Regions from separate parts of the Ruegeria sp. B1 genome, predicted to be linked through region 3. Evidence: riboswitches for the same ligand, from Rfam matches in the RefSeq annotation. Region 3 holds a riboswitch; each other region holds the start of a gene.

Region 1 (5,501 bases), 1.8 Mb from region 3:
ACCCCCGCCACGGCCCCGGCCAGCGCTGCGAACGGCAGGGCCAATGTGCTGCTGGCCGCCAGCCCGGTGTAGATGGCGAGCACTGCACCCAATGCCGCCGAACCCGATACGCCGATCAGCCCGGGCTCGGCCAGCGCGTTGCGCAAATAGCCCTGCAGCGCGGCACCGGCCAGTCCCAGGCTGGCACCAATCAGCACGGCCAGGATCGCACGCGGCAGGCGAATTTCGCGCATCACCAGACTCAACGGGCCGTAGTCGGTTGAAAACAGGGCGGTCAGGCTATCAATGGCAGGCACGTCCGCTGGGCCAATGACCAGCGAGACGAGGAACAAACCCGCCACAGAGCATAGCAGAATAAAGGTCAACCGTGTCATCCGCCGCTCTCTTGCCAGGTCTTGCGCGCCTTGTTTAGTTCCTCGACCGCGCGCAAAACATAGGGGGTGCCGCAGACCCAATCCCGGTCCGACATCAAGGCCTGGCCGGACCGGGTGCGCAGATACGCGACAACGGGGTGCTGCAGATATTCCTCGGCCCGGCTGTGGCCCGGATACGGTTGCGAGGTAATCACGATTTCCGGTTCTGACAGCACCAATTGTTCAAGTGGCAGAATGCCCCCGGTATCCATACCCATCTCTGTGGCGATGTTTTGCAGACCGGCGACCTTTAGAATCTGGCCGGATAGCGTCTTCTCACCGGATGTCCAGCCGCGCGCCGAATAAATCGCAGCGCGCGGGCCAGCCTCAGCAGACTGTAAGGCAGCAAGCCCGGTCTCATAGTCCCGAAGCAAGTCTGCTGCCGCCTCCTGACGCCCCAGAACCTCTCCCATTCTCAGGATGTTTTTGCGGACATCCTCCAACGAGCGGGCGGGGTCAAAGACAACAACGGGAACGTTCAACCGCCGCAGCATGTCGACTGTCGCTACTGTCGAAAACCGGCCTGCAATGACCAGATCCGGTTGTTGCAGATAGATTTCTTCGGCGAGGCCGTGGTTGACCCCATGGCGCATGGCCTGCCCGGCCATGGCTGAGACACGGGTATCCCGTGCAAGATGGGACACCGACAGCAATTGTCCGGGTGCAGCCAGCATCATGGCCAGCTGATCGGTGCACACATTCATTGACACCACGCGCTGCGGCTGCGCCCCGGCCATATTGGTCAGGCCGGCCAGGAAACACAGGATGATCAGCCACAGCTTCATGGTCAGAACGCCGCGCTCAGACCGACATAAGCGGTGCGGCCTCGCTTGGCATAACCCCATACATCGGCATACTCCTTGTCGAGGAGGTTCACGATCCGGCCCGTCAGTTTGACGGTGTCGGTCAGCGCGTATTGCGCCGCCACGTCAACGGTCAGATAGCTGGGCAGCTTCTGGGTACCGTCACCATCAAAGAACTGGGTGTCATAATTGTCCAGAACATAGCGAAAATCTGCTGTGACCGAGCCGCGACCTTGCAGGAATTCCTGCGTTGCCGTCAACAGGAACTCATGGCCCGGGCGCCGGATTTCGACCGTGCCGTCCGGATTTTTGGCATCTATGTATGTGTAGCTCAAGCGAAGGTCGAGCGCGTCGGTCGCCTGCAATGTTCCCGAGACCTCGACCCCGCGACGGGTACTGTCGCCAGGCTGGTTCACATACGTCGAACTGCCCAGACCCGGATCGAAGACCGAGGTGATCTCATCGGTTACATCGTCGTGGAACAGGGTGACATCGACAAGACCACGACCGGCCCAAAACGGTACTTCGGCCCCCAGATCGAAAGATTTGTTTTTCTCAGGCTTCAGGTTTGGATTGCCGACGAACCCAAACGAGTCTGCAAACAGCTCGAAATACGACGGGTTCACAATCCCGGTTCCGGCAGAGCCATGCAGGCGGGCACCGCTGGGCAGCATGTAAGAGGCCGCCAGGGTCCAGGTGAAGTCGTTCTCGAAGGTTTTGTTATCGTCGTAGCGAACGCCTGCCTGTACGTTCAGGCCGCTCTCAAGCGACCCACGGTATTCAAGCGCGTAAGACCGCGTTTCCCGTTCAAAGTCCGGGTTGGAAGAGCTGCTGTCCTCTTCCCATTCCAAAATCCCGTTCAGCAGATGGTTACTGTCATCGGTCGCCCGCCCGTCCAGCCCAAGGCTCAGCAGGTACCGCGCCGAGTCGCGATCCGTTTCTGTTGGTGTACCATTGTTGGTAGTCTGTTCGTTGTCGGTCCGGTCAAAGCTGAACCGGTGAACCATCTGGCCGCCCATCGCTGTGTATTCGGCATATATCTGTCCCAGCCGCTCTTTTCGCTCAGAGCTTTGGTCGGGGTCGTCCACAACGTACGCTTTGGGGGTTTTTGCAAGAAAATTGGTGCGGTCAAAGTCATAAGTTTCCAGCGAGTTGCGGAATACCAAGCCCAATCTCAGGCCTTCAGCTACGATATAGTCCCCGGTCAGGTCGATCGTTGTTCGCTCAACTCCGTCCTTTTCACCGTTGCTGCCAGAGTAATCATATCCATGATCGTCCAGCCGCGCGATGCCGATCGCCACACCGCCCAGATCGTTGCGGTATGAATACCGGGCAGACGCGTTGTAGCCGTCCCCAAACTCGATGGTGCCGCCGTATTCGCGGCCTTGCCCACCTGTTTTGGTGATGATGTTGACCACACCTGCGGAAGCATTCGAGCCGTAAAAGACCGACTGCGGACCTCTCAGCACTTCGATGCGTTCGATGTTGGCGGTCTGAATGCCCGACAGGATGTATTCTCCGTCACCACCAGCAGCGGGAACGCCGTTAATCAGGATCAGTGTATGGTTCGCTTCGCCGCCGCGGATGCGGACCTGGGTGAATGTGTCGCCCGAGCCGTTGACCGACACGCCTGGCACGGCCCGCAGGGCATCCTGGACGGTCGTGATACCGCGCTGCTCGATTTCTTCTGCGGTGACAATGCTGGCGGCGCGACCGTATTTCTGTTCTTCGATTGGAGTGAACCCGCCAGAAATCACGACAGTTCCAATGTCGGTTGCTTCCTGAGCATAGGCGGTTGTGGAAAGCACGAGCGCTGCTGAGATCGATGCTTTCAGCACGGCAGTCTTCTTCATTTTATTCCTCATGGCCCCTTCGGAAAGGAAGGGAAAAGACACCCGCAAGGATGCCTGGACAGATTGGTCATTGGAGGAATTAGCCTCCGCAGACGGCGAAAATGTCACCGCTACGGATAGACCGTTGCCCCAGACGCGCCCCGCGTCCGGACAGGGTGATCGTTCTGGCAGGTCTCCTGACTTGCGGGTCAGTGCTGAGCCGGGCCTTCCCATCCCCTGTTGGGGTCAGTGGCATATACCGACAAAGCTCTCCGCCTACAGTTGCGGGGGCAGTCGAGGATTTGGCGCAAGCGCCGCACCCCGTTCCCTATTATCCGGATGGACTTCCACCCGGACCAGAACGCGCAAAACTTCGCTGAGAGGTATGTGATTTGTCAATTGTTAAGTTGTCAAAAAACTCTGAAAAAGTCGCGTGTTATCTATGAGGACTTTGGGGCTGGCAAAGCGGTGAGCGCCTACGCCACAAAGCGGCAAATCCGATGCCCACCGCCAGGTGACCGCGCGATCCGCGTCGATTTATCGCAAACGCCATTCCGGGGTTCATTTGATCACATTCCGGATTGATGAAATGGAAGGCGAGATGTCTCGGATAGTCCCGAGGGGATTGGTTGTGCATTGAACATAAGTATCTTGTCCGCGCCCTATCGGAGCTTGTTTCCCGCCGCCTTTTTGTGCGCTCTGTTCACCATTTCCTGGTGGCCACTTGGTGTGTGGCTGGGGTTGCCTCCTCCATTCTTCGAGCCCGCGCATCTGTGGCATGTACACGAATTGTTCTTCGGTTTTTTGGCGGCTGCTGTGGGAGGGTACTTGCTGACGGCGTTACCGAGCTGGACCAAGCGGCCCCCTGTGGTCGGACTGCCTTTGGCGGCTTTGCTTGTCACATGGGTTTTCGCCCGGTTTGCCATTGCTTGTGCGGGATTTCTGCCGCTCTGGGTTTTGCTGGCGATCAACGCCAGTTACTTTCTTCTTTTGGGAGCGATTGTACTCGGGTACACGCTTGCTGCCGGAAACTACAACAAAGCGGGATTCGGGCTGGCAGTTCTTGCCTTGGGTGCTTCTGATGCGGCATTCACCACCGCAGCGCTGACGAGCGGCGCCTGGCAAAGCGCTGCGATCGCACAATTGGTTGTGATCGGCGCAGGGCTGCTGATGCAGGTGGTGGGGGCAAAGATCATTCCCGCCTTCACCGACAACTGGCTCCGGCGATATGGTCTGAATGCAACCCCATCTTTAAGACCTTCGAAACGCTTGAGTACGCTGGTCACGCTGGCTGCTTTGGTCGCACTGGTCGCACAACATGTTGAGGTGGCATATTTCCTTTTGATTGCTGCCGGTTTGCTCGTTTTTTGGGACATGCGCATGTGGCAAACCAGACGAGTTCTGTCCGAACCGCTGTTGCTGGCGATGCATGTCGGTTTCGCCTGGCTTCCCTTTGGGTTCATACTGATCGGGGCGACGTCGTTGGAGCTGTTTGGCTACCCAAAAACAGATGCGCTTCATGCCGTGACGATGGGGGCAATGGGGGGTCGGATCATGGCGGTCGCAGGCCGGGCCGCCGCCAGGAGAGTAAACGGGCATCTCAAAGCCAGCAGATGTTTTGTCTTTGGGTTTGTGACCCTTTGGATTACGACGGCATTTCGGTTGGCGGTGCCTCTTTTCCCCAACCAGACTTATGAATTCACGGGATTTTCAGCCGTATTGTGGTGCCTGGCCTGGCTGGTGCTTCTGGCCGGTTACCTGCCTGCGCTGATTGGTCCGGTGGTTCAGCCCGTGCTAAGCGGTAAGCTCTTGCCCATTGATGAGGCCTATACCGATGGAAAGGACCGTTCTTGAGGATTGCATGTGTGACCTCGCCCGAACGGGGCGAAACCGACCGCTTGCTGGCAGAAGCTGCATCGCTGCTGAAGGCACGCGGCGTGACATTGGCTGGTATCGTCAAACATCTGGAGTATGAAAGCGGTTATCAAAACGGATGCGATATGCTGGTTGCCGTCTTGCCAGACGGTCCGGTTATCAAGGTGACACAAGACCTTGGTGGCGGGTCGGACGCGTGCCGACTGAACCCCGAGGCCATCGCCGAAGCGGTATCAACGGTTGAAAACGGTAGCATAGAAACCGCGGACTTATTCATCCTGAACAAATTCGGACCGGAAGAGGCCGAAGGACGGGGGTTTGTCTCGGCAATCGGCAAGGCGCTTGAGCACGATGTTCCGGTGGTCGTCGGGGTTGGTGCGTCCGGCACGGCTTTTGCCGCCTTTGAAGGCGGATTGGCAGTACGGTTGCAACCAAATCTTGAAGCCATCGTCGATTGGTGTCTTGCGGCAACGGCCGACGCGCGGGCTCAAAATCTGATGTCTGAGTCGTAGAGACAATCCGCCAGAGTGCTGCGATTCAGTTCGGCATAAAATGCCACCTGGGCGTCAGCGAGTTTG
Region 2 (5,501 bases), on a different contig from region 3:
CTCAAATAATCTGAGCCAGAAACCCCGATAATCTCGCGCCCAAGGGTTTATGATCTCAAGCCGCTACACATAGGGGCCTGTGAGCGCGATGTTGAAGACATTCGCGTTATTCGTGGCGAAGGCCAGGGCTCTCGCATAAATCCCCTCCTCATCCGCGTCACTTGTCGGGGCCAGGTCAACATAGCGCGATGGCTTGGATGCGCTGTTTCTAGGCACGATGATGAACGACCAGATGGTTTTGAGGTAGGACTTGAAACTGGACACTGGCGCAACTTCACCCGCTAGGTTTTGTGGATTTTAAAGAACTATCACCTACAGCTTGTGACTGGAAGGAGAGATTACCACTGCAAGTAGATGCCTGGATCGTTGGATGGTCAAAGCCGTTTTCAATTCAGAATGGTCTTGCTGAGGTGAAGAAGATATCACTTCGTCCAAGGTCCGCCGCGCCAGGAACATCGCAGAATGTCCGCTTCCTTAGTGTCGTTGCGCTGGCAGCGAATTACCGGTTACCGCGCGTTTGCGGCCCGCTGCATGTACGAAAGGCGGAAATGCGATCAACGGCAGCTCAGGACTCCTTTTGACATGTTGGGCCAAGCAGCAGAGAACGACGAGAGAGAGCCCTGAGTCACCGATGCTGCGGGATGAGCGAATGTCGGCTACCGTGGATCGGCCCAGCGACAGCATGGTGTTCCGTATAATCCTAGATCCACCCGTCGGGGCGTTCCAAATACCGGCGAGGACGCGACTGGAACGGTCAAACCGTTCCAGTCAGTCGTCTCGCGAAGGCGCGCCTTACTACGACGAAGCGTAGCGCAATCAGGGCTAGTAGCTGTTTATGGCTCCATTCCCGGCGATGGCTCAGATGTAGGTTCGGGCCTCGGCTCAGGACCAATCGCTTCGACGACTAGTATGTGTCGAGGCGGTTCTTCGCGTGCAAGAATTTTCCCGAAGTTGGCTTCTCTTAAAAGCGGATCGCCAATCGGGCATCGAAACAGTTCAGTGAAGAATTGATATGATGACCACGGACACGATCCGTGAATGTTCTGGTCTGAATAATCGTAGAAGGAGGCGGCACCACCGCATCTGATCCCAGTGGTAGCGTATACAAAAACATATGCTGCGAACGTGCGATTGATCATATCACGACACTGTTCGTGTAACCTGTCTGCTTCCGGTTTACTTAATGTTTTGTTTTCTTCTAGACGTTTCGACTGATGTGAACTCATGTTGAAGTGCAGTTCTTGATATGTCCTTTTATTCCAAACGGTTCTGGATCTCCATCAGCTTGGCTTCGAAGACTTCTGCAGGCGTTTGGTAGCCGAGGCACTTGCGGGGGGTCGAATTGAGGCGCTGACAAATCGACCTCAAATATCGATTTGTCAGCGCCGTCGGTTCGGTTGAGCGAGGCAGATACTTCCGCAGCCTGTTGTTCGTGTTCTCGACCGTTCCTTTCTGATACGGCGCTTGTGGATCGCAGAACCAGGCATCCGCGCCGATCCCGGCCCTGAGGTGCCTCCAGGCCGAGAACTCGGTGCCACGGTCGAAGGTGATCGACTGACGTGCATCGGCGGGCAGGGGAGCCAGCCCCTGGATCAGCGCTTCCATGATCGGCTTGGACTGGCGATCCTCATTGCGCATCACGACAGCATAGCGACTGACGCGTTCGACCAGAGACGTCACATTGACTTTCCCATACTCCTTGCGAAACATCATCAGATCACATTCCCAGTGGCCGAACTCAGTGCGGTCCGCGATGCGCTCGGGCCTGTGAGACAGGCTCTGCGTGTCAAAGATGTGGGTCCGGTTGTACCTGCGATAGCCACGTGGCCGGCGGCGTTTGCGATGCTCAGGGAGATGGCGGTAAAACTGTTCCTCGCGGCCATCCTTGGAATAGGCGAACCGATAGATCGTCTCGTGACTCACACGGATCGGATGGCGTTCAAGCCGCATCCGGCCTGCGATCTGTTCGGGCGACCATCCAGCCTTGAGTCGATCTTCGATGGCTTCCTTGAGGTCTGGATGCACGATCATCTTGCGATGGATCGCGCGGCGCGCCTCGTATTTGTCCTGAGCGACAACCGCGTGATATCCGTTGAGTTCTGGGATCTCAGTATCTGTGTATCGGTTCCGTTTGATGTCTCGGTAGATCGTAGAGGGGTTACGACCCAACCGATCGGCTATCTCAGCGACCGGCATTTTTGCTTCCAGCCACTTTGCGAGCTTACGTCGTTCGCCCAGTTTCAGGTGACAGTAGCGGCTTCCCATTCTTCATACTCCATGCAACTCTCTGTTTTAGTACAGAATTTGCACTTCGTTTGTGAATCCACCCTGAATTAGAACGCCTTTGTCATAATAGCGTCCGTACGCATTTAAACGGACATTCAGCAAAATGTCGGCACCTACCCAGCTTTCCTCAGCGGCTTTTCCTGGGCCACCCCGAACAAACCGGCTTCTCCATTCAATTTCGCCAATCGTTCCATCTAGTCTTGCGTCTAACTGTCCAAGCAAAGCGCCAGTGATGTTTGGCTCATCTACGGCATCACCTTTTGCATACTTTTTCACGACAGCATCACATGCATTTGCCGCTCTGAGTGCAGCTTCCTCAACATCCTGCTCGAAGCTCATATTTCTATCTACCTAACTTGTCTGAGAAATGTTGCAGTCAGTTATACCCAACCGCACCGGATGTTCACCCCAGCCGCGCGGCAAAATTACGAATGGCGGCAAAGTCCGCTCCCGTGCCATTCACTATGTCACTCTGAAAATCCGGTTTGCGCCGTTTGACACTTGCTGCACGAGCAAAACTCTAGGCGACGGTGAAGGTCTGGTAAGGGCTCGGACCGGACGTTATCTGCGACAAACCGAATTGGTCGAATAGAGCCCAAAGCCGCCGTTGCCCCAGCCTCATGTGATTGCAAACGCAGCATAATGGTCCCGGCCCAAAGCGGCCATTTGCGTCGGTGTCATCGAAGGTCTGGTTGGAGCCCAAAGCGGACGCAATCGAGAGTGCTTCCTTCATTTCTTGAGTTGGGAGCAAACAAAAGATTTTAATGCCGGGTCGGCTCTACATGTTGACAAAATACTCAACCAGAACCCAATATAGTGTTGCTTCGGTTCTTTCGATTCTTATTGAAAGCTAAGAGGGAAACCGGTGAAATTCCGGCGCTGCCCCCGCAACTGTAAGCGGATAGATCGGCTGAATACGCCACTGAAAGCGTGCTTTTGGGAAGGCCAGTCCGAACGAAGATCCGCGAGCCAGGAGACCTGCCGCAAGCTCGAACAAAAACCACGAACGGAGGGTTCGGGGGCGTGTGACGGGCTTGTTTTGCCCATAGCGTCCTCGGCTTTGATTAAAGGACAGAGGACAAATGAGCATTACCGTATATTCCAAACCCGCTTGCGTACAATGCACCGCCACGACGCGCGCGCTGGATGCAAAAGGCATAACCTATGACGTCATCGACCTGACCCAGGACGACAGCGCCATGACCCATGTGACCGAGCTGGGCTATCGTCAGGCCCCTGTCGTTGTCGCGGGTAGTGATCACTGGTCGGGCTTCCGCCCGGACATGATCGCCCAGCTGGCCTGATCCATGGCAGCGCCGATCCCGGCGCTGGTCTATTTCTCATCGAAATCCGGAAACACCCACCGCTTTATCTCGCGGCTGGGCCTGACGTCTTTCCGAATTCCGACCGGGATGGACCCGCTGCCAGACCCTAAAGGTCCCTATGTTCTGATCTGCCCGACCTACGCTGATGGCGAAGGACGCGGGGCGGTTCCGAAACAGGTGATCCGGTTTCTGAACGACCCGATCAGGCGCGCCGGGATCGTTGGGGTGATCGGCGCAGGCAATCGCAATTTCGGTGCGACCTATGCTTTGGCCGGTCGCATCATCGCCCAGAAATGCAACATGCCCCTGCTCTATTCCTTCGAACTGGCGGGCACTGACACAGACATCGCCCGCGTCCGCGACGGGCTTGAGAAATTAGGGAGACATCTATGCTCGACAGCAGCGTAAACGAGCAGGACTATCACGCGTTGAACGCGATGCTGAACCTCTACGATGGTGAGGGGAAGATCCGCTTTGACGCTGACCGCATGGCCGCGCGGCAGTATTTCCTGCAGCATGTGAACCAGAACACGGTTTTCTTCCATTCGCTGGATGAAAAGCTGGGGTATCTGGTGTCCGAAGGCTATTACGAAGAGGCCGTGCTGGACCAGTATTCAAAGAACTTCATGCGCAAGATCTGGGATGCGGCCTATGCCAAGAAGTTCCGGTTCCCGACCTTTCTGGGCGCGTTCAAATATTACACCTCATATACGCTGAAAACCCGTGACGGGCAGCGGTTCCTGGAACGCTATGAGGACCGCGTGGTCATGACCGCACTGGCGCTGGCACGCGGCGATGAGGCGTTGGCCCTGTCCTTCATGGAGGAAATCCTCGACGGTCGTTTCCAGCCCGCGACGCCCACCTTCCTAAACGCGGGCAAAGCTTCACGCGGTGAGTTGATCTCGTGCTTCCTACTGCGGTTGGAAGACAACATGGAGAGCATCGGGCGCGGCATCAACTCGGCCCTGCAACTGTCCAAGCGCGGCGGAGGTGTGGCGCTGCTGCTGACCAACATCCGCGAGCACGGCGCACCGATCAAAGGAATTGAGAACCAGTCCTCCGGCGTGATCCCGGTAATGAAACTGCTGGAAGACAGCTTCTCCTACGCCAACCAGCTGGGTGCGCGGCAAGGCGCGGGTGCGGTCTATCTGAACGCGCACCACCCGGACATCATGCGCTTCCTCGACACCAAGCGCGAAAACGCGGATGAGAAAATCCGTATCAAAACACTGAGCCTTGGCGTGGTGATCCCTGACATCACGTTCGAGTTGGCGAAGAAAAACGCTGATATGTACCTGTTCTCGCCCCATGACGTGGAAAAGGTCTATGGCGTGCCGCTCTCGGAAATCTCGGTGACCGAGAAGTATTACGAGATGGTGGACGACAAGCGCATCCGGAAATCCAAAGTCAACGCGCGGGAATTCTTCCAGACAATTGCTGAGATCCAGTTCGAATCCGGTTACCCCTACGTGATGTTTGAAGACACGGTAAACCGGATGAACCCCATCGCGGGCCGGATCAACATGTCGAACCTGTGTTCCGAGATTTTGCAGGTCAATGAAGCGTCCGAATTCAACGATGACCTCAGCTATTCCCATCTGGGCACAGATATCTCCTGCAACCTCGGCTCGCTGAACATTGCCAGGACAATGGATGGCGGCGATCTGGGCAGCACTGTTGGCGCTGCGATCCGCGCGCTGACGGCGGTGTCCGAGATGTCGGCAATCGACTCGGTGCCGTCCGTGCGTCGCGGCAATGATGAAAGCCACGCGATCGGTCTGGGGCAGATGAACCTGCACGGGTTCCTTGCCCGCGAACACATCCACTATGGCTCGCCAGAGGGGGTCGAGTTCACATCCGTGTACTTCGCGACCGTCGCTTATCACGCGA
Region 3 (5,501 bases):
TCTGGCAGCGACATGCCTCCGATCAGCACGCCGACATCCATGACCGTTTGCACCAGAAACAAGAGATTAAATAGAAACAGTGAGTTACGAAGCGACTCTACTGTTAAAAGGGACGCAAGCCATGGTCGCCGGCCCGTCCGAACATCAGGGGCTTTGGCTGCGGGTGCAAGCCAGGTTTCGGACAGAACCAGATACGGCCAGATCAGAGACGCCGCCAGCAACCAAAAAACCAGCCGCACCAGATGATCCCATGTCAGAAAATCCAGCCTGTACACCTGTTCGATAAACCGCTCCAAAACCGGGTTGGCGGCCGACAAAAGGAGCAGGAAAACAAGGCCGACCGAAACCGGCAGAATCATCGATTTGGCCAGTCGCCTCATGTTCGGGCCTGCCTGAGACGCGCGTACTTCCTTGACGGCCGTGATTGGCAGCAACGCCGCCCCGACGGTGGAGACGCGGACAAACGTCCGAATAGCCTGCCACCATCCGATCAAGCGCCCGTAACAGGCCCAAGCCACCAGAACCACGATCCCCGCAATCGTGAACACTAGCGACATGGCCTGAACCTGTTCGACCACCGGCAGGTTGCAGATGACCTGACCGCCGAGAACAATCGCCCATTCGCGTCGTGTTGCCCCTGCGGGTTTTGTAGCCAGCACGCAAGCGGAAAGCGAAATGGCAAACAGCGCGATGGACACACCCAAACCGTGATCCCAAAACAGGAAATCAGCCAGCCAAATCAAAAACAGAAGGAGGGGAACCACCGCAGGATGATATCTGACGGATTCCCTGGACTCTGACGGCCTTTGCGCCCCTATATCGCTGGTGGTGTTCGCATCACTGCAATCCAACCACCACCCGTCCTGCCGGATGCTGTCCGGCAAGCCATTCAGTATCAGTTTTCCGCTCATCTGTCCCTCCGAGCAATGTTTTGCGTCAAAGCGGAGTATGCGCGGCGCGTTTGCATATGACGCCCGCAGGTCGTGCAGGCGTCAGGATTGTTTTGTGCAGGTTTCGTGCAACCGGCTTTTTGCGCGACCTAGCGACCTTGCGGAATCACCTCGTATCCCGGTTCCTCCGGTTCATCATCTTCCATTTCCATTGGGAACCCCGGCGCCGTGATGTCGAGCCCGGTGGCGTCTTCGAGCCTTCTGATAATATTCGGGGACAGTTCCCGATCCCCGTAGCGGGCAATGCCGTCCTCGAAGATCTTGATCATCATCGGGTTAATCTCCAGCGGCACGCCGGCACGGTCCGCAACCTCCTGAAACAGGCCAATGTCCTTTTTCACCAGATCCATAGTGAATGAAATATCGCGCGAGCCGTTCAGGATGACCTGGCTTTCGGTTTCATGCACAAAGGACGTCCCCGACGAGATCTTGATCGCCTCGTACGTGGTGTTCAGGTCCATACCTGCAGCTTTGGCGGTGACCAGCGCCTCGGCGCAGGTGATCAGGTTCGCTGTTGCCAGATAGTTGGTCAGCACTTTCAGAACCGACGCCGAGCCCAACTCACCCGTGTGCAGAACCCGCCGCCCCATCGTCGTCAAAAACGGCAGGATATGTTCGAATGTCTCGCGGTCACAGCCCGCAAAGATCGAGATATTGCCGGTGGCCGCGCGGTGACACCCGCCCGAAACCGGGCAATCCACAGCGGCCCCGCCCCGTTCGATCACCAGCGCGCCCAGGCGTTTGACCTCGGCCTCGTCGGTGGTGGACATTTCCATCCAGATCTTGCCGGGCCCAACCTCGGGCAGCATTTCCTGCATCACCGCGTCCGAGGCCGCAGGAGATGGCAGGCAGGTGATAACTGCGTCACAATCCAGCATCATCTGTGCCGGGCTTTCTGCGGCTTTCGCCCCCCTGGCCACAAATTCTGCAACCAATTCAGGGTTCAGATCGTGGACCGTCAGATCGAGCCCGTTGCGCAGCAACGACCCCGAAAGCTTTCCGCCAACGTTTCCAAGACCAATGAAACCAACTTTCATGTAGCATTACTCCCTGCTTACATTTTCGCGCAGACCGCAACACGGTTGCGTGCGCGCCGTCATGCCGCCCAGCGACGCTGGCAGGTCGCTTTTCATCCCTTCAACGCTTCTGTGTGCGTAACGCGCTTGACAAGCTGCCCGCGGGTGCCGCATGTCCGATCCGTTGGTGTCTGCAACCGCAGATGAAAAGGGAATGCGTCAACGGTTTATCCGCCAAACGCAGCCGCCCCCGCGACCGTGACCGGAGAGGGTGCCCAATGCCACTGGCCAAAAGGCCGGGAAGGCGGGTCATCCGACAGAGCCATCGCTCTGACATCCGCAAGCCGGGAGACCTGCCAACGCCCGAAGACCAGACCGGACGGGGTGTTCCGGTGTCGGGACCATGGCGATCAGCGTGGCCCGCATGAAACCCCGTCCCCCATGAACCGAAAAGGGGGATGAGAGACATGACCGAAACCGCACCAGTGGAACTGCTGGTTTGCACCACTTGCCGACGCGGGTTGCCCATTGAGGATGATGCGCAGCGCCCCGGCGCCAAACTGCACAAGGCCCTGGCCCAAGCTGAACTGCCCGATGGGATCGCTCTGAAACCCGTCGAATGCCTTTCGAACTGCGATCAGGGATGCTCGATTGTTCTGCGCGGCGGGCCAACCCGCTGGACCTTTGTCTATGAAAATCTGAACGAGGCCGACGATGTCGCAATCATCGTCGAAGGCGCTATCAAGTACCTCGCCGCCGAGGATGGCCTGGTCAAATGGCGTGAACGCCCTGAACATTTCCGCAAGAACTGCGCGGCCCGTATTCCCCCGATTGGAGCCTGATATGCCAAACCTTGAAAAACTTCCCGTCACCGTGATCACCGGCTTTCTGGGCGCGGGAAAAACAACCCTGATCCGGCATCTGATGCAAAACCCTCAGGGCAAGCGTCTGGCCGTTGTCGTCAACGAGTTCGGAGACGTCGGCGTCGATGGTGAGATCCTCAAATCCTGTGCGATCCCGGATTGTCCCGCTGAGAATATCATGGAGTTGGCCAATGGCTGCATCTGCTGCACGGTCGCTGATGATTTCATCCCGACCATCGAGGTGCTGATGGCGCTGGAGCCGCGCCCGGATCACATCCTGATCGAAACCTCGGGGCTGGCGCTGCCGAAACCGCTGCTCAAAGCGTTTGACTGGCCCGATATCCGCTCGAAGATCACTGTAGATGGCGTGATCGCTCTGGCTGATGCCGAGGCGGTGGCGGCCGGTCGATTTGCCCCCAATGTCGAAGCAGTCGATGCCCAGCGTTTGGCGGATGAGTCAATCGACCATGAAACGCCTCTGTCAGAGGTGTTCGAGGATCAGATTTCCTGTGCCGATATCATCCTGCTAACCAAACCTGATCTGGCCGGTCCCGAGGGCGTTGCCAAGGCCAAAGAGGTTATCGCGGCTGAGGCACCACGGCCCCTACCCGTTGTCGAGGTGGCCGAGGGCGCGGTGGACGTGCGTGTTGTGCTGGGCCTAGAGGCCGCGGCCGAAGATGACATCGACGCACGTCCGTCGCATCATGACGGTCACGACGACCACGAACATGACGACTTCGAGAGCATCGTGGTCGAATTGCCTGAACAGACCGATCCGGTTGCTCTGGTTGCCAATATCGAGCGTCTGGCCAGGGAGTTGAACATCCTGCGCGTCAAAGGCTATGCGGCGGTGGCGGGCAAACCCATGCGCCTGCTGGTTCAGGCTGTCGGAGCCCGCGTGCGACATCAGTATGACCGCCCGTGGAAGCCGGACGAAGAGCGCCGGTCGCGATTGGTGGTCATCGCCGAACATGACGACATCGATGCAGCGGCAATCCGCAGCATCCTCGAAGGCGTCGCCGAGGCTGCCGAGTAACACCGCATGCACGTCGTCTTTCGCGAAAGCCACGGGTTAGAAGAGACAGAAACCCCAACCGATCTGGGCCAGAACCCGGCGGATCTGGTGGTCTTGTCTTTCTCTGACAGCGACCTTGGGGCTTTCGCGGCGGGCTGGCATCGCGGAGGCGGACCCGAAGGGCGTCTGCCGACCCTTCGGCTTGCGAACCTGACAGCGCTGAAACATCCCCTTTCGGTGGACACCTATGTCGAGCAGACGCTTGAGGGCGCAAAAGGTATCCTGATCCGCCTGATCGGCGGCGTACCCTACTGGTCGTACGGGTTGCAGCAGGTTCTGACGCTCGCGCAGGCCAACGGGATCGCGCTGGCCGTGCTGCCTGCGGACGGGCGCGAGGATACGCGGCTGGATGACTACTCGACGCTACCCGTATCCACCTTGCGGCGGTTAGCCCATCTTTGCGATAGCGGCGGAGAGGTCGCTGCACAGGCCGCTTTGGCACAGATGGCCTTGGCGACCGGGCTCTATGCCGGACCGGTCATGGGCGCAAAATCTATCCCTGAATGCGGTGCGTGGTGCCCGGATCGCGGCGTTGTTTCTGCGGAAGCGGCGTTTGCAGGAGACGCGAAACGCATTCTTGTGACCTTCTACCGGGCTTACCTGACTTCTGCTGATACTGCACCCATTGCCACACTGATCCGAAGCCTGCGCGCGCGCGGCTTGGATGCGGTTGGTTTGTTTGCACCGTCTCTGAAAGCCCCAACAGCGGCAGACTGGCTGCGCGAGCAGGTTGTGGCCCTGAACCCGGCAGCAATTGTGAATGCGACGTCCTTTTCGGGAAAAGGCGCGATGGGCACGTCCCCCCTGGACGCGGCCAACGTCCCGGTGTTTCAGGTCGCGCTCTCGACCTCGCGTCGCAAGGCCTGGGCCGAGGCTGAGAGGGGTCTTTCCCCCGCCGATCTCGCAATGCATGTGGTTCTGCCCGAGGTTGACGGACGCATTTCGGCCGGCATCGCCTCTTTCAAGGAACCCGGCAAGCGGGACCCGCATCTTGAATATTCCCGTTTTGCCCACCGCGCAGAACTGGAGCGGATCGAGGCCATTGTTGACCGCGTTTCCGGCTGGCTAAAGCTGCAGGAAAAACCAAAGGCTAAACAGGTTCCGGCCATTGTACTGTCCACTTACCCGGGCAAAGACTGGCAGATGGCGCATGCGGTGGGTCTCGATGCCTTGGCGTCGGTCGAAGCGATGCTGTCAGATCTGCAAATGGATGGGTATGACACCGCCCCGGCACAGCCGGTTTCCGAGACCTTGCTGGACGCCCGGATATCGTGGCCACTGCAAGACTACCTGGCAGCGCTCTCCGATCTCCCACAGCAGCTGCGCGCGGATTTGCAGGCCGTCTGGGGCCAGCCTGAGGATGACTCTGCCTTCGTCGACGGCGCGTTTCATTTCGCGGCGCTCAGACGCGGCAAGGCACTGGTCGCGCTGCAACCCGAACGGGGCACGCCCGACCTGCGAGACGATGAGTATCACGATCTGTCGCGCACCCCACGGCATAGCTATGTCGCGTTCTACCTATGGCTGCGCAAGGGCTTGCGTGCGGATGCGCTGATCCATATCGGTGCCCATGGCACGCTGGAGTGGTTGCCTGGGA

What was found. A riboswitch is a leader RNA that binds a small molecule or an ion and turns the genes downstream of it on or off. The one in region 3 is predicted to bind cobalamin.
Region 1: it holds a riboswitch for cobalamin, as region 3 does, so the genes downstream of both, ACR3ES_RS20210 (TonB-dependent receptor domain-containing protein) here and ACR3ES_RS11225 (DUF1636 domain-containing protein) in region 3, are expected to answer to the same signal.
Region 2: it holds a riboswitch for cobalamin, as region 3 does, so the genes downstream of both, nrdH (glutaredoxin-like protein NrdH) here and ACR3ES_RS11225 (DUF1636 domain-containing protein) in region 3, are expected to answer to the same signal.

The regions. Positions count from the first base shown of each region.
Region 1 is NZ_JBQFJA010000001.1:4,069,750-4,075,250, reverse strand. It holds gene ACR3ES_RS20220 (iron ABC transporter permease) at 1-374, opposite strand, end outside; gene ACR3ES_RS20215 (ABC transporter substrate-binding protein) at 371-1,198, opposite strand; gene ACR3ES_RS20210 (TonB-dependent receptor domain-containing protein) at 1,201-3,069, opposite strand; cobalamin riboswitch at 3,219-3,424, opposite strand; gene ACR3ES_RS20205 (NnrS family protein) at 3,685-4,902, shown strand; gene ACR3ES_RS20200 (DUF2478 domain-containing protein) at 4,914-5,435, shown strand; gene ACR3ES_RS20195 (Rrf2 family transcriptional regulator) at 5,411-5,501, opposite strand, start outside.
Region 2 is NZ_JBQFJA010000003.1:69,279-74,779, reverse strand. It holds gene ACR3ES_RS25320 (hypothetical protein) at 64-264, opposite strand; gene ACR3ES_RS25315 (IS30 family transposase) at 1,255-2,265, opposite strand; gene ACR3ES_RS25310 (hypothetical protein) at 2,293-2,625, opposite strand; cobalamin riboswitch at 3,095-3,286, shown strand; gene nrdH (glutaredoxin-like protein NrdH) at 3,369-3,590, shown strand; gene nrdI (class Ib ribonucleoside-diphosphate reductase assembly flavoprotein NrdI) at 3,606-4,019, shown strand; gene nrdE (class 1b ribonucleoside-diphosphate reductase subunit alpha) at 4,001-5,501, shown strand, end outside.
Region 3 is NZ_JBQFJA010000001.1:2,267,717-2,273,217, reverse strand. It holds gene ACR3ES_RS11235 (DUF4153 domain-containing protein) at 1-911, opposite strand, end outside; gene ACR3ES_RS11230 (NAD(P)-dependent oxidoreductase) at 1,040-1,987, opposite strand; cobalamin riboswitch at 2,135-2,341, shown strand; gene ACR3ES_RS11225 (DUF1636 domain-containing protein) at 2,434-2,808, shown strand; gene cobW (cobalamin biosynthesis protein CobW) at 2,810-3,865, shown strand; gene cobN (cobaltochelatase subunit CobN) at 3,872-5,501, shown strand, end outside.